3 regions of the Modestobacter lacusdianchii genome follow, and region 3 is predicted to be linked to each of the others. Evidence: riboswitches for the same ligand, from Rfam matches in the RefSeq annotation. Region 3 holds a riboswitch; each other region holds the start of a gene.

Region 1 (9,320 bases), on a different contig from region 3:
CAGCACCGCGCCGCGGCGCAGGCCGCGGACGGCCGGACGACGGCGGCGCCCGGCACGGGCCGGTGGGGCGGACGGGCCGGGGGCCGGTGGGTCGTCGTCGGGACGCCGGTGCGCGACGGAGAGCGCCAGCAGGGCGAGCAGCCCCAGGCCGGTGCCGACGAGCGGCAGCACCCGGCCCTGGGTCAGCCACACCGCCGGCTGACCGACCAGCGGCAGGCCGAGGGTCACCACGCCGTGCACGGCGGCGGGGTCGACCAGTGACCCGTCCGCGGCCGCGTTGGCGTCGCCCTTGAGCTGCAGGCCGGCCGGCTGCACGGCGACCAGCCGGTGCAGCCGGAGCTCACCGGGGGAGTCGGGGTCGTCGACCAGCAGCACCTGTCCCGGCTCGAGCCGGTCCGCCGGGACCGGCCGGACGACGGCGACGTCCCCGACGGTGAACGTGGGCGCCATCGAGCCGGACAGGACGACGCTGGACTGCCAACCGACCAGCACCGGCAGCACCGAGATCGCGAGCAGCACGGCGAGGGCGCCGAGCACCACGCGGGCGAGGGCGGCGAGCAGGAACGCCGTCCACCCCTGTCGCCAGGAGGTGGGCGCGGGGGCCGGGACGGCGCCGGCACCGAGGGTGGCGGTCATCGGTTCTGGGCCTCCCACACGAAGGTGAGCCGGGCCGAGCCGCCCTTGACCCGCGCCGGGGCGCTGGCCGAGAGCGTGAAGGTGAACTTGTAGGTGCGGGTCTCCGCCGTGGTGCCGCCCGCGGTGTCCCAGGGCAGGATGCCGCGGGCCCAGCTGGTGGCGAAGGACCCCATCGTGGTGGTGACCGTGGTGCCGGCGGAGCGGAAGCCGGCGCAGTCGGCGTTCACGCCGCCGCCGGTGCCGGCGTCCCAGGAGAGCTGGAGGTAGCTGGCCAGGTCGCCGGTGCTCGTCCGGTCCCGGGCGTAGAGCCGCACGGTCGCCGGCAGCGAGCCGGTCGAGGTGACGATGACGCACTCGGTGACGCTGTCGCCCGGGCGCATCGCCGGCAGGCTGAGCGGCGCGATGCCCTCGATCTCGTTGGTCAGCGCCACAGTGCCGGTGCCGATGCTGGCGGGCAGCGCGGTGGTCTGGTCGGTGAAGCCCGCGTAGGCGGTCTGCCAGAGCAGCGCCGCGGCGAGGACGAGCGCGCCGGCCGTGGACACGACGACGCCCCGTCGCGTCGCGCGACGGCTGGGACGGCGGAGGCGCACCCTCGTCATGCCTGGCTCTCTCCGGGGCTCCGGTGAGGTCGGCCGGCGGAGGCCACCTCGGAGCCTTGGACGCTAGGGCCCGCCCACCCCCAGGAGAAGACGCAAGGTCACCAGATCACTCCGCTGGGTGACGGGCGCTGCGGGCAGGTGACAGCCCTCCGGGTGGCCCGGTGACCCAGCGTCCGCGCGGGTCAGCCCCGGCCGGCCAGCCGCATCGGCAGGTGTGGGATGCCGTCCTCCAGGTAGTCCGGCCCCGACCGGCGGAAGCCGAACCGCTCGTACCAGGACTCCAGGTACGCCTGCGCGCCGATGTCGATCGTGCGGCCCTCGCACAGCTCGATGCCCCGCTGCACCAGCTGCGCCGACAGCCCCCGCCCCCGGGCCTGGACCGCGGTGGCCACCCGGCCGATCGCGCGGTCCTCGCCGTTCTCCAGCAGCCGGATCGTCGACAGCACCGTGCCCTCGTCGTCGGCGAACCACAGGTGGAGGGTCGTCGGTTCGGCGTCGCGGCCGTCCAGCTCCGGGTAGGGGCACTCCTGCTCGACGACGAACACGTCGACCCGCAGCCGCAGCAGCCCGTACAGCTCGGCGGGGGTCAGTTCGGCGAACCGGGCGGTGCGCAGGGGAGGGGCGTCGGTCACCGGCTCATCGTCGCAAGCACTCAGGACGCCGTCCGCCGCAGGTGGTCGCGATGTGCCAGCAACGCCCAGACCACGTGCCCGAGGTCCATCCGTTCCCCGCCGGCCGGCATCTCGTCCGGCAACTGGGCGTCCGGCACCAGGGTCAGCGGCGGGCGCGGCACGTTGGCCGGTTGCCCTGCGGGAGAGATGACCGGAGCTGCGGCGAAGGCCGGGTCGGGCGGGCCCCAGATCTGCTGTCCGGCCCGGTCGTGGGCCACCAGCTGCGGGCCCCGGAGGCGCAGGACGATGCCCTCGTCGTGCACGAGACCGTGGTCGACGTCGCACAGCAGGACCATCGCCGACACGTCGGTGCGGCCACCCAGCCGCCACGGCCTGAGGTGGTGGGCGTGCAGCCGTTCGATCCGGGTCTCCGTGCAGCCCGGTCGCGCGCAGCCGCCGTCGCGGGCCAGCAGGGCCCGCCGCTGGGCCCGGGTCGCCAGCCGTCGACGGCGTCCCAGCGCCAGCGGCTGACCGTGCCGCTCGACGATGACGCTCAGCGACGCCTCGCACGCCATCCGCCGGACCTGCGCCGGGGTCAGTGCCGGCCCACCCTCCAGGTGGGCCCGACCCGCGGCGGCGTCATCGGCCAGCACGTCGGCGTCCACGTGTACGACCACCTCCCGGCGAGGTGGGTCGCCCGCTCGCCGGCCGGTGTCGGCGGCGACCTCGGCCAGCTGGGCCAGCGCCCGGCAGCGGCGGGCACTGGCCCGTTCCCGAGGGAACGCCCCGGGGTCGGCAGGGCACTCGGTGGCCGCCGTCTCCCTGGCCGCCGTCTCTCCGGTGGCCATCGCCCCGGTCGCTGCCGCGCGCTCCCGGCGGGTGTCCCGTTCCACCAGCGACTCGACCGCCGCCAGCAGGGCCGCACCCGACTCTCCGTCCATCCGGACCTGCAACACCAGCATCCCGTCGGCGTCCCAGTGCCACTGGAAGGACCGCTTCTCCGAGACTCGGCCCTCGTCGACGGCGTCCGACCGGCGCCAGGCCCGCACCACTCGCTCCACCTGGGAGGCCGTGGCGTGCCGCGCCAGCTCGACCAGCTCGACCTCGGTGGCGGGGTCGGCCACCCGGCTGATCGCCCGCACCTTCGAGTACGACAGCCGGCCGGCGGCGAACGCCTCCGCCGTCACCGGCAGCGAGCCCAGCGCTCGGGCGACCCGGACGTGCTCCCGCGCGGCGCCCGGACCCATCCCGCACTGCCAGGCCAGCCAGTGCGCGCAGCTCCGGACGCCGACCTCGCCCCAGCCCTCACGGGCGTCGAACTCCGCCACCAGCCGCAGCCAGGCAGCCGTCGCCGCTGCCAGGCGCACCGCGCCGGACCTGATCTCCCGGGCCAGCTCCGCCACCGACCGCTCGCCCGGCTCGCCACCCAGCGCCGAGTCGCCCACCGACGCGCCGCCCACCGCCACGAGTGCACCCATGCCGCGATGCTGCTCTCGGGGTATGACAGAACCGCAGCTCAGCGACCAGCAGGCGTTCCCGCGGGAACGCCTGCGGTTCGTCAGTCGCGCGCCGGTGCGGTGCCGTTGCCGTCGAGCGGGACACGCGTGACCGGCGCCGCCTCGCCCACGCTCCCCGCGGCTCCGTTGCCCAGCCGCTTGAGCAGCGCGGCGACGTCCAGGCCGGTGAGGTCACCGGACAGCTGCAGGCCCTGGGCCACGTTCGCCGCCACCGAGCGGCCGAGCGAACCGGCGCCGTCGGCGGAGATGACGGTCATCTTCTCCACCGCCGACAGCGGGGCCGAGGCCGCCGCCACCACCTCGGGGAGCACCTTGACCAGCAGGTCGAGGATCGCCGCCTCGCCGTAGTTGGCGAACGCCTCGGACCGGGCGTCCATCGACTCGGCCTCGGCCTTGCCGCGGGCCAGGATCGCGGCGGCCTCCGCTGCGCCCTCCCGCTCGACCGCGTCGGCGATCGCCTGCCGGCGCTGCTTCTCCGCCTCACCCCGCTTGGCGCCCTCGATCGCCTCGGCCTCGGCCAGCGCCGAGCGGCGGGCCCGCTCGCCCTCACCGGACAGCCGGGCCTGCTCGGCAGCGGCCTGGGCGGCGGCGATGGTCGCCTGCCGCTGCGCCTCTGCGGTGAGGATCGCGGAGTTCTTCCGGCCCTCGGCCTCCTGCTCCACCCGGTACCGCTCGGCGTCGGCCGGACGGCGCACCTTGGTGTCCAGCTGCGCCTGGGTCAGCGCCGCCGTCCGCTCGGCGACCTTCTCCTGCGCGGTCAGCACCTCCTGGTCCTGCGCGGCCTGGGCGAGCGGCCCGGCGGCGGCGGCGCGGGCCTTGGCGGCGTCGATCTCCGCGTCGATCTCGGCCTGCTTGAGCTGCAGCTGCCGCTGGGCCACCGCGATCGCCTCGTCGGCGAGCAGCTGCTCCTGCTGGGCGGCCTGCCGGGCGCGCGCCTCGGCGATCGACGCCTCCTTGAGCACCCGGGCGGCCTCCGGGCGGCCCAGGTCGGCCAGGTAGCTGCCCTCGGCCTGGATGTCCTGCAGCTGGAAGGTGTCCAGCACCAGCCCCTGACCGGTGAGCGAGGACTCCGCCTCCTCGGCGACGGCGGAGGCGAACGCGGCCCGGTCGCGGATGATCTCCTCGATGGTCAGCCGGCCGACGATCGACCGCAGCGCACCGGCCAGCACCTCGGAGGTGAAGGTGTCGATGCCCTCCTGCTGGGCGAGGAACCGCTGCGCCGCGGCGCGGATCGCGCCCTCGTTGCCGCCGACCTTGACGATGGCGACGCCCTCGAGGTCGCACTTGACGCCCTGCAGGCTCACCGCGCCGCGGATGCCGACCGGGATGCGCCGGCTGGACAGGTCGATCGAGTGCAGCTTCTGCACCACCGGGAGCACGAAGACGCTGGCCCCCATCACCACCTTCTGCCCGGACATGTCGCGGCTGACCGCGCCGTCGGTGCCGGTGACCGAGCGGCCCTGCCGGCCGGTCACCAGGAAGGCCTGGTTCGGCCCGGCGACCTTGATCCGGGAGAGCACCAGGAGCACGAGCAGCAGCACGAGGACGGCGATGCCGCCGATGGCGATGAGCAGGGTCACGGCTGGGTTCCTCCGGGGTCTGGGAAGAGGTCGGTCGGCTCCGGTGCGGTGGAGGCGACCTGCACGGAGGTCTCCGTGAGGGTGTCGACGACGTAGACCGGGGTGCCCGCGGGCAGCGGCACGTCGCTGCGCGCGTGGTACTTGAGCTGCTGGCCGGCCACACCGAGCCGCACCTCGCCGAGCCCGCCGGCGGGCACCCGGGAGACGACGACCCCCTGGGCACCGAGCAGCCGGTCGGCGGTGAGCGTCGGCTCGGTGGGCATGTCGCGCAGCAGCGCCGACAGCCGGACGGCGCCGGCGGCCAGCGGGAGCGCCACCACCAGCCCGGCGAGCAGGGCCAGCAGCACGGTGGCGGCGCCGGGCAGGGCGGGCAGCAGCGCGGTGGCCGCGGCACCACCGAAGCCGATCCCGCCGAGGAACGCGGCGATCGCGGGGAGGGAGAAGGGGCCGTCGGCGTCGATCGGGCCGATCTCCCCGAGCTCGCCGGCCAGCAGTGCGACGACGAGCACGAGCAGGCCCAGCCCGCCGACGACGAGGAAGGCCACGGCGATGGGGTCCACGTGCCCTCCTCCTGGGTCCGGCGCACAGAGTCGCAGGTCAGCGGCTCGTGATCAAGCCGAGCGAGCGCACCGGCCGCGGCCGGCCGGGCGCGGTGCTAGCGTCCGGGCCTGACACGGGGTGTCCCGCCCGGGACTGAGAACACACCCGTCGAACCTGCTCCAGTTCGCACTGGCGAAGGGATGTCACGGCGTGGACGCCACCGCTCTGCGCGCCGCCGCCACGGCGCTGCGCGACTCCGCACCCCTGGTGCACTGCCTCACCAACACGGTCGTGCAGACGATCACCGCCAACGCCCTGCTGGCCATCGGCGCGGCCCCGGCGATGGTCGACGAGCCCGCCGAGGCCGGCGAGTTCGCCGCCGTCGCCTCCGCCGTCCTGGTCAACGTGGGCACGGTGCACCAGCGCACGGCCGAGGCGATGCGGCTGGCCGCCCGCGCCGCCGGTGAGGCCGGCCGCCCCTGGGTGCTCGACCCGGTGGCGGTCGGTGGGCTCACCTTCCGCACCGAGCTCGCCGCCGACCTGGTCGAGCTGCGGCCCACCGTCGTCCGGGGCAACGCCTCGGAGGTGCTGGCCCTGGCCGGCGCCGGGAAGGGCGGTCGCGGCGTGGAGAGCACCGACTCCCCGGAGGCGGCGCTGGAGGCGGCCCAGGAGCTGGCCCGCCGGACGCTGGGCATCGTCGCGGTCAGCGGGCCGGTCGACGTGGTCACCGACGGCGAGCGGGTGGTCCGGGTGGGCGGTGGGTCACCGCTGCTGACCCGCACCACCGGCGCCGGCTGCGCGCTGGGCGGCGTGGTCGCGGCCTACGTCGCCACCGCCGGCGACCTGATGACCGCCACGGTGGCCGCCCACGCGCACGTGGCGCTGGCCGCCGAGGCCGCCGCCGCGCGGGCCGCCGGGCCGGGCACCTTCGCCCCGCTCTGGCTCGATGCGCTGGACGCCGTGGACGGCGACGCCCTCGCCGCCGCCGACGTACGCGGCTCATGAGGGCCGGCTTCGACCCGACGCTCTACCTGGTCACCGACACGGTGCTCTGCGCCCCGCGGTCGGTGCCCGAGGTGGTGACCGCCGCGGTCGCCGGCGGGGTCACCGCCGTCCAGGTGCGGGACAAGACCGCCAGCCACCGGGAGCTGCTCGCGCTGGTCCGCGCGGTGCAGGTGGTGCTGCCGCCGGCGGTCGCGCTGATCGTGAACGACGCCGTCGACATCGCGGTGCTCACCGGTGCCGACGGGGTGCACGTGGGCGCCGACGACCTGCCGCCCGCCGAGGCGCGCACGCTGCTCGGGCCCGACGCGCTGGTCGGCGTCTCGGTGGGCAGCGCGGCCGAGCTGGACGACGTGCTGGCCCTCCCCGCCGGCACGGTCGACCTGGTCGGGCTCAGCCCGGTCTGGTCGACCCCCACCAAGCCCGACGCCGGTGCGGCGCTGGGGCTCGACGGCGCCCGGGAGCTGGCCGCCCGGGCGCGGGCCGGCGGGCTGACCTCGGTCGCGATCGGCGGCATCTCCGCGGACACCGCCGCCGCGGTCGCCGCGACCGGGGTCGACGGCATCTGCGTCGTCTCCGACATCTGCACCTCGGCCGACCCGACGGCTGCGGCCCGGGCGCTGCGCACCGCGCTGAGCGGGGTGCCGGCGTGACCGCGGCCGTGGCGCTGACCATCGCCGGCAGCGACCCCAGCGGCGGCGCCGGCATCCAGGCCGACCTGAAGACCTTCAGCGCGCTGGGCGCCTACGGCACCGCGGTGCTCACCGCGCTGACCGCGCAGAACACCCGCGGCGTCACCGGGGTGCACGGCGTCCCGGCCGGGTTCGTGGCCGAGCAGGTGCGCACGCTGCTGGCCGACGTGACCGTGCACGCCACCAAGCTGGGGATGCTGGGCACCGCCGAGGTGGTGCGCGAGGTCGCCGCGCTGCTGGCCGGCCGTCCGGCCGGGCCGGTGGTGTGCGACCCGGTGATGGTGGCCACCAGCGGCGACCGGCTGATCTCGCAGGACGCGGTGGACGCCGTCCGCACCGACCTGCTGCCGGTGACCGACCTGCTCACCCCGAACGTGCCCGAGGCCGCGGCGCTGCTCGACGTCGCGCCGGCGACCACGGTCGACGAGCTCGCCCCGCAGGCGACCGCGCTGCTGGCGCTGGGGCCGGCCGCCGTGCTGCTCAAGGGCGGGCACCTGGGCGGCGACGACTCCGTCGACGTGCTGGTCACCGCGACCGGGGTGCTGGAGACCCGCCGCCCCCGGGTGGCGACGACGGCGACGCACGGCACCGGCTGCACGTTGTCCTCCGCGCTGGCCGCACTCGCCGCCCGCGCGCGGCTGGCCGGCGACGAGCCGGGCTGGGCGCCGCTGGTCGAGGGTGCCCGCGACTACCTGCAGGCGGCGCTGCGGGCCGGCGGCGAGCTGGGGGTCGGCTCCGGGCACGGCCCGGTGCACCACTTCGCCGGCCGCTGGTGACGGCCTGAGGGCTCAGCCCTCCTCGAGGACCTCGCGCAGCACCAGCGCGGCCAGCTCGTCGCCTCCGGCGGCGGCGATGGAGAAGTGCTCGATCGCGGTCTCGACGTCGCCGGCGCCGAGCAGCAGCACGCCGAGGTTGTGGTGGGAGTGCAGGTCGCCGCCCTCGATGCCGGCCCGGTAGGCGGCCTCGGCGGCGACGACGTCGTCCAGCTCGTCGCGGTACAGGTTGCCCAGCGGCAGCCAGGCGGCCACCTCACCACGGGCGGCGCCGCGCTCGAGCACGGTGCGCGCCTCCTCGACCCGGCGGGTGCTGCGCAGCAGGTCGGCGAGCGCGGCGCGGGCGACCTCGGAGTGCTCGGCGCCGGCCCGCAGCTGCGGCTCCAGCGCCGGGTCGCGGCTCTCCTCCCAGCGCCAGCAGGCGAGGGTGGTGGCCGCGGGCCGGGAGCCGGCGTCGGCGGCGAGCTGGGCCCAGTGCCAGGCCTCCAGCTGCCGGCCCGCCTCGCGCAGCAGCACGGCGAGCTCCAGCGCCGCCTGCTGGTCGCCGCGACCGGCTGCCGCCCGGAACGCCCGCTCGGTCAGCGCATGCCCGGTGGCCGGGTCGACGGGGGCGTCGTCGTCCGGGGTGTTCTCGCGGTCCAGGGGCACGCCGGGAAGTCTGTCGTGATCACCGGCCCCGGCGCATGCCCCGAAGGGGCTGCCCCACCCGATCAGGGGGTGGTCCAGTCCGGCGGGTCGGCCGGCTGCAGCGCCGGGTCGTCGGCGGCCAGGGTGCGCACCGGGCCCGGCGCCGTCCGCGGGCCCTCGAACCGCACGGTCACCCGGTTCAGGCCACTGCCCCACACCCAGCCCGCGCCGAGGTCGGGGTGGACGACGTCCTGCCCGGGGTACCAGGCCACCACCGCCGGCCCCGGCGCCGGGTCGCCCGGCACCGGCTCGACCGCCGGCTCCCCGGTCGGGGCCCCGCCCCCGGCGGCGTCCTCCACCGCGGCGTCCTCGACGGCGGTGCCCTCGACGGGACTCAGCACCTCGGCGAACAGGTCGCCCTGGGCGTACGGCGAGAGCCCGGAGACACCGACGCCGAGCAGCCGCAGGCCACCGCTGCGGTCGACCGCGGCGAGCAGCCGGTGGGCGACCTCGGCGATCTGCCGCGGGTCGTCGACGGCGTGCGGCAGGGTCTGCGAGCGGGTCAGGGTGCTGAAGTCGTAGCGGCGGACCTTCAGCGTCACCGTCCGCCCCGAGGTGCCCGAGCGCTGCAGCCGGCTGCCCACCCGCTGGGCGAGCGCGTCGACCTCGGCGGCCAGCCGGGCCGGGTCGGTCAGGTCGCGGGCGAAGGTCTCCTCCGCGCTCACCGACTTGGCCTCCCGGTC
Region 2 (9,320 bases), on a different contig from region 3:
CACGCGGTCGCGATCGAGCGGGCCCGCGAGGTGGCGATGGCCCCGGTGGACGCACCCTTCGACGTGGTCGTCACCACCGGGTCGGGCTTCCCGCTGGACCAGAACCTCTACCAGTCGGTGAAGGGCATGTCCGCGGCGGCGCAGGTGACCAGGCCCGGCGGGCTGATCGTCTGCGCGGCCGCCTGCGAGGACGGCTTCCCCGACCACGGCTCCTACCGCGAGGTGCTCACCTCGGCCGCGTCACCGCAGGCCCTGCTGGAGCTGATCGGCGCCCGCGAGCAGACCGTCCCCGACCAGTGGCAGGTGCAGATCCAGGCCCGGATCCAGGCCGCGCACCGGGTGGTGATGCACACCGACCACCTCACCCAGTGCTCGCGCGGTTCGGCGGAGGCGAACACCGGGTGACCGGTCGCGGCGGCGTGCGCGGTGGCGTGCCGGTGCGGCGAGGAGTCGCAGCAGGCCACGTGGTCGCAGCTGAGGCAGCGGCGCAGGTGCACCCACTGCCCACCGACCCGCAGGCAGTCGGCGCAGGCCGCCGCCGGCCCGGGCGCGGCGGGCAGCCCCGCGGCGTGCGGGCAGACGGCGCCGCCCTCGACCCGCCAGCTCATCGACGTCCCCGGTCAGGAGGCGATGGCCCGGGGCAGCCGCACGCAGAACGTCGTCCCCTCCGGGCCGGTGGTGTAGGTCAGCGAGCCGCCGTGCCGGCGTTCGACGATCCGCTTGGCGTTCTCCAGGCCCAGGCCGCTGCCCTCGCCGGCCGGCTTGGTGGTGACGAACGGCTCGAACAGGTGCTCGCGCACCGACTCGGGCACACCCGGCCCGTCGTCGGTGACCTCGACGTACACCGCGGCGTCGTCGGCCCGGGTGCGCAGCGTCAGCACCCCGTGCCCGGCGAGCGCGTCGGCCGCGTTGTCGATCAGGTTCGTCCAGACCTGGTTCAGCTCGGCCGGGTAGCCGGGCACCTTCGGCAGGTCCGCGGCGTACTCGCGGCGCACCTCGATGCCGGTGAGCTTGCGGGCCAGCATCACCAGGGTGCTCTCCAGGCCGGGCTTGAGCTCGACGTCGGAGTGCTGGGCCTGGTCCAGGTGCGAGTACTGCTTCACCGCGCCGACCAGCGAGGAGATCCGGGTGCTGGCCTCCTCGATCTCGCTCATCAGCGCCTCGGTCTCCAGCGTGTAGCGGAGCCAGCCGAAGGCCGCGTCCCACTCCAGCCCGGAGTCGACCCGCTCCACCACGTCGTCCACCCAGTGGGCGTCCATGCCGGCCGCGGCGAACACCGGGGCCAGGTCGTAGGCGTGGCCGACGCCGAGCTCCTCCAGCCGGTCGGCGATGGAGTCCTCCAGGTCGCTCTCCTCCAGGGCGGTGAGGTCCGGCCGGGGCTTCAGCGCCCGCTCGACCGCGACCTCCTGGGTCTCGATCAGCCGGGCGACCAGCTCCGGGGAGAGCCCCTTGCCGGCCAGCAGCCGCAGCTTGGTCCGCATCCCGGCGACGCGGCTGCGCAGCTGCTCGGTCGCCCGCACGGCCGCGGCCGCGGGGTTGTTCAGCTCGTGGGCCAGGTTCGCCGACAGGACGCCGAGCTGGGCGAGGTGCTCGCGCTGGCGGATCGCCGACTCGGTGGCCCGCACGCCCTCGTAGATGCCGTCGAGCAGGTGCACCGCCATCGGGCACTGCTGGACCACCAGCGTGGCGAAGTCCCCGGCCGGCAGCCGGAGGAACCGGCTGGGCAGCGTGCTGCGCAGCGTCGTCTGGTACACCTCCGGCGGTCCGCTGGCGAAGGCCCGGACGGCGCCGGAGTACGCCCCGCGGTGCGCCGTCCGGTTGATGACGACGTCCTCGCCGCCGCCGTGCTTGGTCAGCAGCAGCTCGCCCTCCAGCAGCATGTACAGCGCCTCGGCCGGCTCGCCCTCGGCGAAGACGACCGTGTCGGCGTCGTACACGCGCACGTCGCTGCGGCCGGAGAGCCAGTGCAGCGCCTCGTCGTCGAGCGACTCGAACAGGAACAGGCTGCGCAGCTCGTCGAGGTCGACGGCCATCTCAGATCGCCTCCAGGTAGCGGTGCACCAGGCTCACGGCCATCGCGCCCTCACCGACGGCGGAGGCCACGCGCTTGACCGACTCCGACCGGACGTCGCCGGCCACGAACACCCCGGGCACCGAGCACTCCAGGTGGTAGGGCGCCCGGGGCAGCGGCCAGCCCGCGGGCGGGCGGCCCTCGGCGTCCAGCAGCGCCGGGCCGGTGCGCAGGAAGCCGTGGTCGTCGCGGGCGTAGGCCTCGCCCAGCCAGTCGGTGATCGGCCGGGCGCCGATGAACACGAACAGCCGGCTGGCCTCGACGGTCTCCGAGCTGCCGCTGGCCGCGTCGGCCAGCACCAGCCGCTCGAGGTGGTCATCGCCCTCGACGGCCTCGACGGTCGTGCAGGTGCGCACCTCGATCACCGGGTGCCCCTCGATCCGGGCGACCAGGTACTCGCTCATGCCCCGGCGGATGTCGGTGCCGCGGCACAGCAGCACGACCTTGCCGGCGTACTTGGCGAAGTGCAGCGCGGCCTGGCCGGCGGAGTTGGCCGCGCCGACGATGTAGACGGTCTGGTCGGTGCAGCTGAGCGCCTCGTGCGGGTCGGCGCCGTAGAAGACGCCGCGGCCGGCGAACTCCTCGGCGCCGCGGGCCGGCAGCCGGGTCCACTGGACGCCGGTGGCCAGGACGACGGCGTGAGTGGTGACCTCCGAGCCGTCGGCGAACCGGACCACCCGGCCGTCGCCGGCCGGCGCGATCTCGGTGACCTCGGCGGTGGTCAGGATCTCCACGCCGAACTTGACCGCCTGGTCGCGGGCCCGCCGGGCCAGTCGGCACCGGAGACGCCGCGCGGGAAGCCGAGGTAGTTCTCGATCCGGCTGCTGGTGCCGGCCTGACCGCCGGTGGCGGTCCGCTCGACCAGCAGGGTGCGCAGCCCCTCGCTGCCGGCGTACACCGCAGAGCCCAGCCCGGCGGGGCCGGCGCCGATGACCACGACGTCGTAGAACGGGCTGCCGGCCGTCGTCGACAGCCCGCACTTCTCGGCCACGTCGCGCAGGCTCGGCCGGCTGAGCACCGTGCCGTCGGGGAAGACGCAGGCCGGCAGCGCGTCGTCGCCGAGCTCGGCGGCGGTGCGGATCGCGGCGGCCTCCTCGCCCTGCAGGTGCCGGTAGGGCACCTGGTTGCGGGCCAGGAACTCCTTGAGCTCCTGGGTCTCCGCCGACCACTGGTGGCCGAGCAGGGTGAGCCCGTCGAAGGGCTGCCGGGCGGTGCGCTTCCACTGGTCGAGCAGGTCGTCCAGGACCGGGTAGAGCTTCTCCTCCGGCGGGTCCCAGGGCTTGAGCAGATAGTGGTCGAGGTCGACGTCGTTGATCGCCCGGATGGCGGCGTCGGTGTCGGCGTAGGCGGTGAGCAGCACCCGCTTGGCGGTGGGTGCCAGGTCCATCGCCTGCTCCAGGAACTCCACCCCGGTCATGCCGGGCATCCGGTGGTCGGCCAGCAGCAGGGCGGTGGTCTCGCCGCGCGCGGTCAGCTCGCGCAGCACCGCCAGCGCGTCGGGGCCGCTCTCCGCCCGGACGATCCGGAACGCCTCGCCGTAGCGGCGGCGGAGGTCGCGGGCGACGGCGCGGCTGACGGCGCGGTCGTCGTCGACGGTGAGCAGGACGGGTCGGGCAGGCACAGCACCTCCGGTCAGCGCCGCCGCGGGGTGGTCCGCCCGGGTGAGCGGGCCCCCGGTGGCCCGCTCATCCAACTCCGGATGTGTGAACAGCGGAAGTCCCGCCGACCGGTCAGACCGGGCGGACCTGTCGCGGCATGGCCAGCGCGGCGAGCAACCCGAGCCCGAGGACGGCGGCGCTGACCGCGAACGCCACCTGGAAGGAGAAGGCGTCGGTGAGCCAGCCGGCGACCAGCGGCCCGACGACCGCACCCAGGTCGGCGACCATCTGGAACACCGCGACCATCCGGCCGCCACGGCGCGGGCTCACGTCGCCGACCAGCGCGGCGGGCACGCTGGCCAGCAGCGAGGCGCCCAGCCCGAAGGTGGCCATCGCGATCAGGAACGCCGCGGTGGACGGCGGCAGCACGAGCACCGCGATCGACGCGGTGGCCAGACCTGTGCCGAGCACCAGCGACGGGCGCCGTCCCCAGGTGTCCGACAGCCGGCCGGCCCGCAGCAGGCCCAGCGCCTGGGCCACCGACCCGGCCAGCAGCCCGGCGCCGGCCCAGGCCACGGTCTTGCCCAGCTCCTCGGTGACGTACAGCGGCACGAGCGAGTTGCGCACGCCGAACAGCACCCACCCGACGCCGAGGTTGGCGACCAGGGCCGCCAGGTAGGCCCGGGAGCGCAGCGCCTGGCGCAGCCCGCCGGCCTCGGTGCCGGGCGGCGGGACGGCGGCGGTGGAGGGCTCCGGCCCGCCGCCCTGGTCGACGCCCGGTGCGGTGGCGGCCGGGGTGGGCGGGAGCGCGGCCGGCCGGAGCAGCACCAGCGCGACCGCGCCGGCCACCAGCAGGAACCCGGCGTAGACGAAGAACGGCACCCGCGGGGAGATCTCGGCCAGGAAGCCACCGGCGGCGGGCCCGGCGATGCCACCGAGGATGAAGCCGCCCTGGTAGGTGGCGGCTGCCCGGCCCCGCTGGTGGGCGGGAGCGGTGCGCAGCAGCAGCGACAGCGCGGCGACGGTGAACATAGCGCTGCCGATGCCACCGGCGGCGCGCAGCGTGACGAAGAGCGGGAAGTTGCCGGCCAGCCCGGCCAGTCCGGTGGTCACCGCGACGATCGCCAGCCCGGCGGCGAGCACCGCCCGCTCGCCGATCCGCTCCACCAGCGACCCACCGCCGAAGGCCGAGACGAACCGGAAGAAGGCGAAGGCGCTGACCGCGAAGCCGACGGCGGTGGTGCCCACGCCGTAGTCGCGGACGAACAGCGGGATGGCCGGGGCGACGACGCCGAAGCCGAGCGCGACCACGAAGGCGACGATGGCGAGGACGCCGACCTCGCGGGGGAGGGGGGCGTCCTTGCCGCGTCGTCGCACGAGCGCCGATCCTCACACGGGCGCCCGGCCGGGCTCAGGCCTGGGGGTGCAGCACCAGCCGGCCGGTCACCTCGCCGGCCCGCAGCCGGTCCAGGGCCTCGTTGACCTGGGTCAGCGGCAGGGTGGCGGCCACCGGCGGGGTCAGCTGACCGGCTGCCGCCAGGCCCACCGCCTGCTCCAGCTCGGCCAGCGTGTTGCCCACGCTGGCCAGCACCCGCTGCTCGGCGACCACCAGCGCCAGCGGGCTGACGGTGAGCTGGTCGGCGCTGTAGCCGACCAGCACCAGCCGGCCGCGCCGGCCCAGCACGCCGGTGGCCAGCTCGAGGGTGGCGGTCACCCCGGCCAGTTCGACCACCACGTCAGCGCCCTGCCCGCCCGACAGCCGGGCGACCGCGTCGGCGGCCTCGCCCGGTGGCACCGCGGCAGTGGCCCCGCAGCGACGGGCAGCATCCCGCCGGGCGGCGTCCCGGCTGACCGCGATCACGGTGGCACCACGCCGCCGGGCCTCCTGCACGGCGGCCAGCCCGACACCGCCGCTGCCCAGCACCAGGACGACCTCGCCGGGCTCCACCGCCGCCTCGGCCAGCGCGTGCACCGCGGTGGTGCCGGCACAGCAGAGCGGGGCCGCAGCGTCGAAGGAGACCTCGTCCGGCAGCCGGACCAGGCAGTGGGCCGGGACGACCAGCTGCTCGGCGAAGGCGCCGTCCGCGGCGAAGGCCAGCACGCCCCGCGGGGTGAGGCAGAGGTTCTGCCGGCCGCGCAGGCACCAGCGGCAGGAGCCGCAGAACAGGTAGTAGTAGACGGCGACCCGATCGCCCTCGGCCCAGCCGGTGACCGCCGAGCCCACGGCCTCGACCACGCCGGCGGCCTCGTGGCCCAGCGTCATCGGGGTGCGGGACGGCGCGTAGAGCCCGTCGGTGAAGTGCAGTTCGGTGCCGCAGACACCGGCGGCGTGCACCCGCACCCGCACCTCGTCGGGCGCGGGGCTGGGGACGGGGACGTCGTCCAGGGCCAGCGGCCGGCCTGGGGCATGGAGACGTGCGGCGAGCATCGAGCAGCTCCCTCCGCCGGCATGAACCGGATCAGGTTGGACGGTCGGCGGTGGTCGTCCGCCTTCTCAGCCCGCGCCCGGGCTCCCGTGTGCGCCGATGAAGCTACCGGGCCTGCTCCACGGGCTCGACGCGGCGCAGGAACGACCGGATCGCCAGGTGGTGGGAGAGCTGCTCGCGGTGCTCGTCGCAGGCGGTCCAGACCTTCTCCCGGTCCGGGGTGTGCAGCTTCGGGTTGTTCCACACCAACCGGGAGGTGGCCGGCGCCCGGCAGCCCTTGGCCGAGCAGATCAGCGCGTCGTCCGTCACGTGCTCGAGTCTGGCCCCCGACGTCCGGGTGACCGGGAGGCCGGTGTCGGGACCGGCCCGGAAGTCCGCCGATCCGCGTGACGACACCGGGACGGCTGGGTACGGCCGGGTCATGACCGACACCAAGCCCCTCGCACTCGTCACCGGCGCCTCCAGCGGGATCGGGTTCGAGCTCGCCAAGCAGTTCGCCCAGCACGGCTTCGACCTGGTGATCGACGCCGAGGACCCGACCATCGACACCGCCGCGGCGCGGCTGCGGGCCGAGGGCACCGAGGTGATCGCCGTCCAGGCCGACCTCCGCACGCCCCAGGGCATCGAGCAGCTGTGGACCCGGGTGCAGGGGCTCGGCCGGCCGCTGAACGCCGCGGCGCTCAACGCCGGCGTGGGCCGCGGCGGCGCCTTCGTCGACACCGACTGGGCCGACGACCTGGAGATCATGCAGCTCAACGTGGTCTCCACCGCCGCGTTGCTCAAGCTCTGCCTCGTGGAGATGACCGGCCGCAACGAGGGCCGGGTGCTGGTGACCTCCTCGATCGCCTCGACGATGCCCGGCGCCTACCAGCCCGTCTACAACGCGTCCAAGTCCTTCGTGCAGTCGCTGACCGAGGCGGTGCAGCAGGAGCTCAAGGACTCCGCGGTCACCGTCACCTCGCTGATGCCCGGCCCGACCGACACCGACTTCTTCAACCGGGCCGACCTCGACGACACCGCCATGGGCAAGGGCCCCAAGGACGACCCGGCACAGGTCGCCGCCCAGGGCTTCGAGGCGATGATGAGCGGGGAGGAGAAGCTCACCGCCGGTTCGCTGATGACCAAGGTGCAGGGCGCGGCGAACAAGGTGCTGCCCGACGCGTTCAAGAGCTCCGCGCACGAGGCGATGGCCAAGCCCCGCGACTGACCTCCCGCCTGCGACGACGCCCCTCCCCGGTCCGCCGGGCGAGGGGCGTCGGCGTTCCTGCCGAACGCCGTGCCGGGCCGGGGGAGGGCTGGCAGAGTGGGCGCATGGACGACGTCGTCATCTGCTCCCCGGTCCGCACCCCCGTCGGCCGCTTCGGCGGGGTCTTCGCCGGGCTCTCCGCCAACGAGCTGGCCGCCTCCGCGCTGCGCAGCCTGGCCGAGCGCGCCGGCCTCGGTGAGGGCGAGGTCGACGACGTCATCCTCGGCAACTGCAGCCCGAGCGGGGAGAACCCGGCGATCGGGCGGATCGCCGCGCTGGACGCCGGGCTGGGCGTGCGGGTGCCCGGGCTGCAGATCGACCGGCGCTGCGGCTCCGGCCTGCAGGCCGTCATCTACGCCGCGATGCAGGTCGCGGCGGGTTCGGGCACGGTCGTGGTCGCCGGTGGCGTGGAGTCGATGAGCAACGTCGAGCACTACGCGCTGGGGCTGCGCACCGGCGCCAAGGGCGACGGCGTGATGCTGCACGACCGGCTGGCCCGCGCCCGCGAGACCGCCGGCGGCATCCACCACCCGGTGCCCGGCGGCATGCTCGAGACGGCGGAGAACGTGCGCCGCGAGCACGGCATCGACCGGCTCGAGCAGGACGCCTGGGCACTCCGCTCCCAGCAGGCCGCCGGGGCGGCGATCCGGGAGGGGCGGTTCGCCGACGAGATCGTCGGGGTCGAGGTGCCGGCGACCCGGAAGACGGCGGCCCGCCTGGTCACCGAGGACGAGCACCCCCGCCCGGACACGACGATGGAGGACCTGGCGAAGCTCCGCCCGGTGATGGGCCGGGTCGACCCCGAGGCCACCGTGACCGCGGGGAACGCCTCCGGTCAGAACGACGGCGCCGCGCTGTGCATCGTCACGACCCGGGCCGAGGCCGACCGCCGCGGCTGGGAGCCGTTCGTCCGCCTGGCCGGCTGGGCGGTGGCCGGCGTGCCGCCGGAGACGATGGGCATGGGGCCGGTGCCGGCCACCGCCGCCGTGCTGGAGAGGACCGGCCTGAAGCTGTCGGACATGGACCTCATCGAGCTCAACGAGGCCTTCGCCAGCCAGGTGCTGGCCTGCCTGCAGGAGTGGGGCCTGGACGGCGCCGACCGCGACCGGGTCAACGTCAACGGCTCGGGCATCTCGCTGGGCCATCCGGTCGGCGCCACCGGCGCACGCATCCTGGCCACCCTGGCCCACGAGATGCGCCGGCGCGAGGCCCGGTACGGCCTGGAGACGATGTGCATCGGTGGCGGTCAGGGGCTGGCCGCGGTCTTCGAGCGGGTCGTCTGAGCGGCCCTCGTCGGGCTGGTCCGGAGCCGGAGACGGGACCCGCTACTTAGGTAAGCCTTGCCTGAGGTAGAAAGTGCGCATGTTCCGCACCAGCTCGCCCATCGCGCGACGCACCTCGATCACCAGCCTGGCCCTCGGCACCGTGGCGATGGCCGCCCTGACCGGCTGCTCGCCCGGCTCCGACGACGCCTCCGCGGACGCGTCGTCGTCCGGCGCCGCCGCCGAGACCACCTTCCCGGTCACCATCGAGCACGCCTACGGGGCCACCGAGATCCCCGAGGAGCCCGAGCGGGTCGTCTCACTCGGCTACACCGAGCAGGACGCGATCCTGGCGTTCGGGGTCGTGCCCGTCGCCGTCCGGTACGCCTTCGGCCCCGAGGACGACGTCTTCTTCCCCTGGGCCGACGAGGCCGCCGGGGACGCCGACCCGGAGATCCTGCCCCGGGCCGAGGTCGACCCCGAGCAGATCGCCGCCCTGCAGCCCGACCTGATCATGGCCGTCACCGCGGGCCTCACCGAGGACGAGTACGCCACGCTGTCGGAGATCGCCCCGGTGGTCGTGCAGCCGGCGGAGTACATCGCGTTCGGCACCCCGTGGCAGGAGCAGACCCGGGTCACCGGGCAGGCGCTGGGGCAGCCCGAACGCGCCGAGGAGCTGATCGCCGACGTCGAGGCCCAGGTCGAGAAGGCCGCCGC
Region 3 (9,320 bases):
GGCCGGGCTGCGGGCGCCCAGCACCGGCCGGGTCGTCGCCTCCCCCGCGCTGACCGCCGGGCTGCGCCGTCCGGTCCTGCCCCCGCACCGCTGGCCGGCGGCGGAGCTGGCGAACCGGATCGGCACGGTGTTCCAGCAGCCCGAGCACCAGTTCCTCACCGGGCGGGTGCGCGACGAGCTGTCGCTGGGGCCGCTGCGCTCCGGGGCGGGGGCCGCGCAGGCGCGCGCCACCGCCGAGGAGCTGCTGGAGCGGCTGGGGCTGGCCGCGCTCGCCGACGCCAACCCGTTCACCCTCTCCGGCGGGCAGCAGCGCCGGCTGTCGGTGGCGACCGCGCTGGCCACCGCGCCCCGGGTGCTGGTGCTCGACGAGCCGACCTTCGGGCAGGACCGGGAGACCTGGGCCGAGCTGGTGGCACTGCTGGCCGAGCAGCAGGACGGCGACCGGGCGCTGTGCCTGGTCACCCACGACGCCGCCGTGGTCACCGCGCTCGCCGACGACGTGCTGACCCTCGGCGCCCCGGTGCCCGCATGAGCGTCCCGCTCGCCCTGGGGCCGGCCCGCCCGGTGCCGCTGTCGGCGGTGAACCCGGTGGCCCAGCTGACCGCGATCGTGGTCGTCACCGCCGTCCTGCTGGTCAGCGGTGACCTGGTGACGCCGGCCGTGCTGCTGGCCGTGGAGCTGGCGCTGCTGCCCGCCGCCGGGCTGACCCGGCCGGGCGACGTGCTGCGCCGCACCTGGCCGTTGCTGCTCAGCGCGGCCGGGGTGGCCTGGGTGAACGTCGCCTTCGGCTCCCTGGACGGCGCGGAGGCCTGGCTGAGCGGGGCGACCTGGGCGCTGCGGGTGGTGGCGCTCGCGCTGCCCGGCATCCTGCTGGTCGCCTCCACCGACCCGGTGCGGCTGGCCGACGCGCTGACCCTGCACTGGCGGGTGTCCACCCGGTTCGCCTACGGGGCGCTGGCCGCGCTGCGGCTGGTGCCGCTGCTGGCCGCGGAGTGGGAGACCATCCGGCTGGCCCGCCGGGCCCGCGGGGTCGACGGCGGCCGCAACCCGGGAGCGCACGTGCGGCTGCTGGCCAGCACCGCGTTCGGCCTGCTGGTCGGGGCGATCCGGCGGGGCAGCCGGCTGGCCACCGCGATGGACGCCCGCGGCTTCGACTCCGGCATCGCCCGCACCAACGCCCGCGGCTCGCGGCTGCGCCCGCTGGACGCCTGGGTGGTGGTCGCCGCCGTGGCCGTCTGCGCGGTCGCGGTCACCGCCAGCGTGCTCACCGGCGCCTGGTCCCCCGCCCTGTCCTGACGGGCCGGGTCGACGCCGACCGGCGGCGCTGGTCCGCGCGTCCCCCGCCCGGCCATGTCGGCCGACATGGCCGTCGAACGGGTCCGACGGGTGGCCATGTCGGCCGACATGGCCGCCACGGCGGCGAGCCGGAGGTCAGAGGGCGGCGTCGAAGAACGCCACCTCCAGCTGCATCGCGCGGCGGTAGGCGTGCCGCACCGGGCGGGTGTCGGGGGCGGTGGCGTCCAGCAGCCGCTCCAGGGTGACCGCGAGGTCCTCGAAGCCCGGGTCGGCGTACGTGGTGATCCACTCGGTGTAGGGGGTGGCCGCCGTGCCGGCCAGCGACTGCCCGAGGTGGGCGTAGAGCCGCATGCACGGTGTCATCGCCGCGCAGGTCAGGCCCACCCCGCCCAGCGAGGCGGTGGCCAGCAGGAAGTCGGTGTAGGCCGAGGTCGCCGGCAGCGGCGCGACGGCGGTCAGGTCGATGCCCCAGCGGGCCGCGTAGGAGCCGTGCAGCCGCAGCTCCTCGCGCACCCCGGCGAGCAGGTCGGCGAAGGTGTCCAGCGCGGCCCGGTCCGGGCTGTGCGCCACCCCGAGCGCGTAGCCGCGGGCGAAGGACTCCAGGAAGAACGCGTCCTGGGCGACGTAGCCGGCGAACCGCTCGGTCGGCAGCGTGCCGTCGGCGATGCCCTGCACGAACGGGTGCGCCAGGGCCGCGGCGGCCAGGTCGGCGTTCTCCGCCCAGAGGTCGGCGGCGAGGCTCACGCGTCCACCGCCATCTGCCAGAACGCCGTCTCGGCGGCGACGACCTCGAGGAAGAGCGCGTCGTCCGCGCCACCGGCCGCGTCGGCCGCCTCCTCCAGGCCGGTGACGTAGCCGGCGAAGGCCGGCACGGTCCAGTGCTCGACGAACTCCCGGTAGGCCGGGGCGCCGGGGGCGGCGGCCGACCAGGCGTCGAGGTAGGTGCGCTCGATCGTCCACAGCGCGGTCAGCGCGGTGGGCACGCCGGCGCCGTCCAGCCGGTCCAGCAGCTCGGCGTAGGCGGCGGTGGCCGGCAGCGCCGGGGCGGTGAGGTCGAGCCCGCGGGCGGCGGCCTGCTGCTCGAACCAGGCCAGCTCCTCGACCAGCGCTCCGGCGCCGCCGGCCAGCACGGCCTGGGCCGGGCGCGGTGCCCGGGCCAGCAGCCGGGCCTGGAAGCGCAGCAGGTCGGCGACGAAGCGGGCGTCCTGCACCAGCCAGGTGTCGAACGCGGCCGGCGGCAGCGACCCGTCGCGCACCGCCTGCAGGAAGGGGTGCGCGGTGGCCCCGCGCCAGGCATCGGGATGACGTCGGAGCAGTTCGGCGACCGGCACGGCGCGGACTCTACGAGGTGGCTAGGGTGGCGCACGTCGTGGCCGATGCCACGTGCGGGAGCTCGGAGAACCGGGCTGAGAGGGCGGCTGACCTGCCGCCGACCGCTGGAACCTGACCGGGTAATGCCGGCGTAGGGAGCTGTCGATGAGCACGTCCGACGTCATCCGCCCGTCCGCCACCGCGGAGGCACCGCTCACCCTGGGCGAGCCACCCGCCCGCACCCTGGGCTTCCGGGACGCCCTGGGCCTGTGGGGCAACCTGGGCATCAGCCTGCTGCTGCCGGTGGCCGCCGTCTTCGTCGTCCTGCCCGACCGGCCGCTGGCGGTGACCCTCGGCGCCGTCGTCGTCGGTGCGGTGATCGGCGCGCTGCTGCTCGGCGGCGCCGCCGGCATCGGGGCCCGGGAGGGCGTGCCGGCGATGGTGCTGCTGCGCGGCCTGCTCGGCCGGCACGCCTCCTGGCTGCCCACCGCGCTGAACCTGGTGCAGTGCATCGGCTGGGCGACCTTCGAGATCGTGATCATCGCCGAGGCCGCCTCGCGGGTGCTCGACGCGCCGCGCTGGCCGTTCGTGCTGCTGGCCGGTGTGCTGGCCACCGCGATGGCGCTGCGCCCGCTCGGCGTCGTCCGGGTGCTGTCCCGGTACGCGGTGTGGGCGGCGCTGGCCGCGATCGTCTACCTGTACGTGGAGGTGCTCCGCGAGCCGCTGCCGGAGCTCACCACCGGCAACGCCACCTCGTTCTGGACGGCGACCGACATCGTCATCGCCCTGCCGATCTCCTGGTTCCCGCTGGCCGCCGACTACACCCGGCACGTGCGCAGCGGCCGGTCCGCCGCAACCGGCGCGGCGCTGGGCTACGGCCTGGCCACGGTGGCGATGTTCACCCTCGGCGTGCTGGCGCTGGCCGCCTACGGCAGCGCCGGCCTGGACGTCGTCGACGCGCTGCTGGCCGTGCCGCTGGGCGCGCTGGCCGTGCTGGTGCTGGTGGTCGTCGAGCTGGACGAGGCCTTCGCCAACCTCTACTCGACCGCCGTCTCGGCGCAGAACGTCGTCGCCCGGATCGACCGGCGGGTCGCCGCGGTCGTCGTCGGCACCGTCGCCACGCTGCTGGCGCTCAGCTTCGACATCGCCGCCTACGAGCCGTTCCTCTTCCTGATCGGCGCGGTCTTCGTGCCGCTGATCGGGGTCCTCCTGGTCGCCTACGCGCTGCGCACCCGGGCCTGGGACACCTCCGACACCGCGCCCGCCCGGCTGTCGCTGCTGCTCCCGTGGCTCGCCGGGTTCGTCGCCTACCAGCTGACCCTGCCGACGTACTTCGGCGGCCCGGGCGCCGGCTGGACCGCCTGGTGGACCCAGCGCCAGCTCGACCTGGGCATCGACCCGGCCAACGGCTGGTCGGCCTCGCTGGTGAGCCTCGCCGTCGCGGCGGTGCTGACCATGCTGCTGGTGCTGCCCGCCCGGCTGCGGGTCCGGCGGACGGCGGCGTGAGGCCCCTCGGCGGGCTGCACGTGCTCACGGACGCCGCCGGCGGGCCGCGCGCGCTGGCCGCCGTGGCCGCGGCGGTGGCCGCCGGTGCGCCGGTGGTGCAGGTGCGGGCCAAGGGCTGCACCGACCGGGTGCTGCACGACTTCGCCCGCGCGGTGGTCGAGATCTGCCGGCCGGCGGGCGTCACCTGCCTGGTCAACGACCGGGTGGACGTCGCCCTGGCGGTGGGCGCCGACGGCACGCACCTCGGTGAGCACGACCTGCCGCTGGCCGCCGCCCGGCGGGTCGCCGGCCCCGGGCACCTGCTCGGCGGCACCGCCCGCGACCCGGAGCGGGCCCGGTTGCTGGTCGCCGAGGGCGCGGACTACCTCGGCGTCGGCCCGGCGTTCGCCACCACCACCAAGACCGGGCTGCCCGACCCGATCGGGCCGGCCGGGGTGGCCGCGGTGGCGGCGGCGGTGCCGGTGCCGGTGGTCGCCATCGGCGGGGTCACCGCCGCGCGGGTCGGCGAGCTGCTGGCCGCCGGGGCCGCCGGCGTCGCGGTGGTCGGTGCGGTCTCCACCGCCGCAGACCCCGGTGCGGCGACCGGTGAGCTGCTGCGGGCGCTGCGATGACCGACGTGGCGGTGGCCGGGGGTGGCCTGATCGGGCTGGCGGTCGCGTGGCGGGCGGCGCAGCGGGGGATGTCGGTCACCGTGGTCGACGACGCCCCGGGCACCGGCGCCTCCGAGGCCGCCGCCGGGATGCTCGCGCCGGTCACCGAGGCCGCCTACGGCGAGGAGGCGCTGCTGCGGCTGTGCCTGGCGTCGGTGCAGCGCTGGCCGGCCTTCGCCGCCGAGCTGGAGGCCGCGAGCGGGACGCCGGTCGGGCTGCGCACCGCCGGCACCCTGGTGGTCGGCTTCGACGCCGACGACGTCGCCGCCCTGGGCGCGCTGCACGCCTACCAGTGCGAACTCGGGCTCACCGCCGAGCGGCTGACCCCCTCGGCCACCCGCCGCCGGGAACCAGCGCTCACCCCGCGGCTGCGCGGCGGGCTGGCCGTGGACGGTGACCACTCGGTCGACGGCCGGGCACTGCACCGCGCGCTGCTGGCCGCCGCGCAGGCCGCCGGCGTGCGGGTGGTGCCCCAGCGGGTCGCCGAGCTGCTGGTCGAGGGCGGCCGGGCCGCGGGTCTGCGGCTCGCCGACGGCTCGGTCGTGGCCGCGGACGCCGTCGTCCTGGCCCTGGGGCGCGCAGCGGTGGGCTGCCGGGCGTGCCGCCGCTGCCGGTCCGCCCGGTGAAGGGGCAGGTCCTGCGGCTGGCCGGCGCGGCTGGGCTGCTCGGTGGCACGGTGCGCGCGCTGGTCCGCGGCAGGCACGTCTACCTGGTGCCCTACGGCGAGGGCCGGCTGGTGGTCGGCGCGACCACCGAGGACCGCGGCTTCGACGCCACCGTCACCGCCGGCGGCGTGCACGACCTGCTGCACGACGCGATGGAGGTCGTGCCCGGGGTCAGCGAGCTGGAGCTGGTCGAGACCCTGGCCCGCTGGCGCCCCGGCACCCCGGACAACGCCCCGCTGCTCGGGCCCGGCGGCCTGCCCGGGCTGGTGCTGGCCACCGGCCACCACCGCAACGGCGTGCTGCTCACCCCGGTCACCGGTGACGTCGTCGCCGGACTGCTGGCCGACGGCGCGCTGCCCGAGCTCGCCGCCCCGTTCACCGCCGAGAGGTTCACCCACCGATGACCGTCCCGATCACCGTCAACGGAACCCCCGCCGACTTCCCGGCCGGCACCACCGTCGCCGGGCTGGTCGCCGAGCGCAGCGGCGGGCACGACCGGGTCGCGGTCGCCCGCAACGGCGACGTCGTCCCGCGCAGCAGCTGGGCCACCACCGAGCTCTCCCCCGGCGACCGCCTCGAGGTGCTCGCCCCGACCGCAGGAGGCTGAATGTCGAAGGACCCCCTTGCCCCCCTCGAAGGACCTCGTCCGCCTCATCCCTCACAAGCTCGGGACGAAGCCTCACGGGCTCGCGGCGGGCCCCTGCACGGGGGCCTGCAGGAGAGCGGGCCCCTGCAGGACGGCCTGCATCAAGAGGAGGCGACCGACCCGTTCACCATCGCCGGGCAGCCCTTCACCTCGCGCCTGGTGCTCGGCACCGGCGGCCTGCCCAGCCTCGAGGTGCTGGAGCGGGTGGTCCGGGCCTCGGGCAGCCAGCTGGTCACCGTCGCCCTGCGCCGGGTGGAGGCGGTGCCCGGCGGGTCGATGCTCGAGGTGCTGGAGCGCTGCGGCGTCCGGCTGCTGCCCAACACCGCCGGGTGCCGGACCGCCCGGGAGGCGGTGCTCGCCGCCCGGCTGGGCCGGGAGGCCTTCGGCACCGACTGGGTGAAGCTGGAGGTCATCGGCGACGAGGTGACACTGCTGCCGGACGCCGTCGAGCTGGTGGACGCCGCCGAGCAGCTGGTCGCCGAGGGGTTCACCGTGCTGCCGTACACCACCGACGACCCGGTGCTCGGCCGGCGGCTGGCCGACATCGGGTGCGCCGCGGTGATGCCGCTGGGCTCGCCGATCGGCAGCGGGCTGGGCATCCGCAACCCGCACTCGATCGCGCTGCTGCGCGAGGCGGTCGACGTGCCGGTGGTGCTCGACGCCGGCATCGGCACCGCCTCCGACGCCGCGCTGGCGATGGAGCTGGGCTGTGACGCGGTGCTGCTGGCCTCGGCGGTGACCCGCGCCCGCGACCCCGAGCGGATGGCGCTGGCCATGCGGCAGGCGGTGGAGGGCGGGCGGCTGGCCCATGGCGCCGGGCGGATCCCGCGCCGCTGGCACGCCCAGGCCTCCACCGCGATGCAGGGGCGCCCGGAGCTGGGATGACCCTGCCGCGGCTGCTGGTGCTCACCGACCGCACCCGGTGCCGGGGCAGCCTGGTCGACACCGTGGCCGCCGCGGTCGTCGCCGGCGCCCGGGCGGTGGTGCTGCGGGAGAAGGACCTGCCCGGGCCCGAGCGCGACGCCCTGGCCGACCGGCTGCGGGCCCTGCTCGACCCGGTCGGCGGGGTGCTGGTGCGCGCCGGGAGCGGCGCCGCCGACGCCGTCCACCTGGCCGCGCACGACCCGTTCCCCGCGCCGCGTCCCCGGCTGGTCGGCCGGTCCTGCCACTCCGCGGCAGAGCTGACCCGGGCGCGCGCCGAGGGCTGCGACTGGGCCTTCCTGTCCCCGGTGTTCCCGACGCCCTCCAAGCCCGGGTACGGCCCAGCGCTGGGCCCGGCCGGGCTGGCCGCGCTCGCGCCGCTGGGCCCACCGGTGTACGCCCTCGGCGGGATCGGCCCCGAGGAGGTCGCCGGCTGCCTGGCCGCCGGTGCCTCCGGGGTCGCGGTGATGGGCGCGGTGATGCGCGACCCGGCCTCGGTGCGCGACCTGCTCACCGCTGTGGGCTGAGCCGGGCACGATCGGGGCCGTGGCCTACCTCCTGCTCGCCTGCGCGATCGTCACCGAGGTCGTCGCGACCTCGCTGCTCCCCCGCACCGCCGGGTTCACCGTGCTGCTGCCCAGCCTGGCCGTGCTGGCCGGCTACGCGCTCTCCTTCGTGCTGCTCGCCCAGGTGGTCAGGACGGTCCCGGTCGGGGTGGCCTACGCCATCTGGTCCGCCACCGGCACCGCTGCGGTGGCCGCGATCGGTGCGGTCTTCCTCGGTCAGTCGCTCACCGGCTGGCAGGTGGGCGGACTGGCCCTGGTGGTCGGGGGGGTCGTGCTGCTCCAGCTGGGCGGCAGCGCGCACTGAACCCGCCCCGCCGCCACATGACGTCACCGTGACATCGGGGGTTCCCGCCGCCCGGCGACCCTGCCGATGTCCTACGGTGCCGGGGGAACAGCGGCCGCCGTGCCGACGCGCCGTCCGGCTGGCACCCCGGCAGGAATCAGGTGAGGTGACTCACACGACGTGTCGGGTTTCAGTGGTGTGCCACAGGGCCAAGACAGGGGTTCGTCGTCGAGCAACTGACGGCCAGGACGCGAGGAGATCGAGTGACGGGCGAGTCGGCCGGCCTGGCATGGCCGTCGTCGCCACCTCCGCCCGCCGAGGCCGGCTGGTCGTGGGACCTCACCTCGGTGGCCGAGCTGCCCCGCGTGCGAGCCCAGCTCCGACGTGGCCTGGCGGCCGAGTCCCGCGGCGACCAGGAGGCCGCCGACCTGGACGAGGCCGTCGTCCTGGCCTTCGACGAGATGGCCTCCAACGCCCTGCGGCACGGGGGTGGCGGCGTCCGCGCCCGGGTGCAGCGCACCCCGGACGCGTGGCTGATCGAGGTGCGTGACTCCGCGGCCACCCGGCCCCCGGCGCCGGCCGTGGGCCGTGACCCGAGCCAGGGCGGCCTGGGCCTCTACCTGATCGCCGAGATGGCCGACGCGCACGGCTGGCACCTCACCGACGGCCAGAAGAGCGTCTGGGCGCTGCTCCCCCGCCGCTGAGCACCCCGCAGCTGGCCTCTGCCGAGTGCGGCCCCGTCGCGGGCGGCGCTCAGGGAGTGGGCGGGACGATCTCCGGCCCGGCGCTCGCCGGCCGCGGACGGTCCTCCGGGTGCAGCCGGACGGCGACCAGCGCGACGTCGTCCTCCGACCCGTGCGGCCGCAGACGGGCCACCAGCTGGTCGCACAACTGGTCCAGCGGCAGTTCGCCGAGCTCACCGAACAGCTCGGCCAGCCGGGCGACACCGTCGTCCAGCGGCAGGTCCGGCCCCTCGACCAGCCCGTCGGTGTAGAGCAGCACCGTGGCCCCTCGGTCGACCACGGTCACCTGCTCGCGCCGCCGGGTCTCCGGGTCGACGCCGAGCATGAGGTCCGCCCGTTCCGTCGCCAGCACCTCAACCCGGCCGTCGACGTGCAGCACGAGCAGCGGTGGGTGCCCGGCGCTCGACCAGCGCAGCCGGGTCTCGCCGCGCTCCCGGTCGACCGGCTCCTGCTCGAACCGGGCCACCGCCGCGGTCGCCAGGGTGTGCACCTGGAGCCCCTCCATCGCCCGGTCCAGGTCGGACAGCACCGCCGCCGGCCCGCCACCACTGCTGTAGGCGATGCCCCGCAGCAGGCTGCGCAGCTGGCCCATCGCCGCCGCGGCCACCGTGTCGTGCCCGACGACGTCCCCGATGGCCACCATCGTCGCGCGGCCGGGCTGCAGGAAGGCGTCGTACCAGTCACCGCCGACCTGGGCGGCCTGCACCGCCGGGATGTACCGGACGACGATCTC

Evidence for each region. Region 3 has a riboswitch for thiamine pyrophosphate ahead of ACJTNH_RS05095 (purine-cytosine permease family protein). Riboswitches for the same ligand answer to the same signal wherever they lie in the genome.
Region 1: another riboswitch for thiamine pyrophosphate. It lies ahead of thiM (hydroxyethylthiazole kinase); the one in region 3 lies ahead of ACJTNH_RS05095 (purine-cytosine permease family protein).
Region 2: another riboswitch for thiamine pyrophosphate. It lies ahead of ACJTNH_RS18670 (alcohol dehydrogenase catalytic domain-containing protein); the one in region 3 lies ahead of ACJTNH_RS05095 (purine-cytosine permease family protein).

The regions. Positions count from the first base shown of each region.
Region 1 covers NZ_JBJJTJ010000028.1:16,405-25,724, reverse strand. The annotation lists gene ACJTNH_RS17160 (signal peptidase I) at 1-636, opposite strand, end outside; gene ACJTNH_RS17155 (hypothetical protein) at 633-1,235, opposite strand; gene ACJTNH_RS17150 (GNAT family N-acetyltransferase) at 1,418-1,867, opposite strand; gene ACJTNH_RS17145 (DUF222 domain-containing protein) at 1,888-3,324, opposite strand; gene ACJTNH_RS17140 (flotillin family protein) at 3,405-4,943, opposite strand; gene ACJTNH_RS17135 (NfeD family protein) at 4,940-5,503, opposite strand; TPP riboswitch at 5,608-5,701, shown strand; gene thiM (hydroxyethylthiazole kinase) at 5,694-6,488, shown strand; gene thiE (thiamine phosphate synthase) at 6,485-7,138, shown strand; gene thiD (bifunctional hydroxymethylpyrimidine kinase/phosphomethylpyrimidine kinase) at 7,135-7,953, shown strand; gene ACJTNH_RS17115 (hypothetical protein) at 7,966-8,598, opposite strand; gene ACJTNH_RS17110 (DNA polymerase IV) at 8,661-9,320, opposite strand, start outside.
Region 2 covers NZ_JBJJTJ010000036.1:14,335-23,654, reverse strand. The annotation lists gene larA (nickel-dependent lactate racemase) at 1-405, shown strand, start outside; partial or broken gene ACJTNH_RS18695 (hypothetical protein) at 426-608, opposite strand; gene ACJTNH_RS18690 (ATP-binding protein) at 621-2,033, opposite strand; gene ACJTNH_RS18685 (NAD(P)/FAD-dependent oxidoreductase) at 2,035-2,844, opposite strand; gene ACJTNH_RS18680 (response regulator) at 2,793-3,692, opposite strand; gene ACJTNH_RS18675 (MFS transporter) at 3,802-5,046, opposite strand; gene ACJTNH_RS18670 (alcohol dehydrogenase catalytic domain-containing protein) at 5,081-6,097, opposite strand; TPP riboswitch at 6,088-6,196, opposite strand; gene ACJTNH_RS18665 (hypothetical protein) at 6,201-6,404, opposite strand; gene ACJTNH_RS18660 (SDR family NAD(P)-dependent oxidoreductase) at 6,517-7,302, shown strand; gene ACJTNH_RS18655 (acetyl-CoA C-acetyltransferase) at 7,407-8,624, shown strand; gene ACJTNH_RS18650 (iron-siderophore ABC transporter substrate-binding protein) at 8,704-9,320, shown strand, end outside.
Region 3 covers NZ_JBJJTJ010000005.1:78,257-87,576, forward strand. The annotation lists gene ACJTNH_RS05075 (ABC transporter ATP-binding protein) at 1-532, shown strand, start outside; gene ACJTNH_RS05080 (energy-coupling factor transporter transmembrane component T family protein) at 529-1,296, shown strand; gene ACJTNH_RS05085 (TenA family protein) at 1,432-2,040, opposite strand; gene ACJTNH_RS05090 (thiaminase II/PqqC family protein) at 2,037-2,627, opposite strand; TPP riboswitch at 2,672-2,782, shown strand; gene ACJTNH_RS05095 (purine-cytosine permease family protein) at 2,773-4,113, shown strand; gene thiE (thiamine phosphate synthase) at 4,110-4,724, shown strand; gene ACJTNH_RS05105 (FAD-dependent oxidoreductase) at 4,721-5,389, shown strand; gene ACJTNH_RS05110 (FAD-dependent oxidoreductase) at 5,386-5,832, shown strand; gene thiS (sulfur carrier protein ThiS) at 5,829-6,035, shown strand; gene ACJTNH_RS05120 (thiazole synthase) at 6,171-6,959, shown strand; gene ACJTNH_RS05125 (thiamine phosphate synthase) at 6,956-7,522, shown strand; gene ACJTNH_RS05130 (DMT family transporter) at 7,542-7,865, shown strand; gene ACJTNH_RS05135 (ATP-binding protein) at 8,108-8,548, shown strand; gene ACJTNH_RS05140 (SpoIIE family protein phosphatase) at 8,598-9,320, opposite strand, start outside.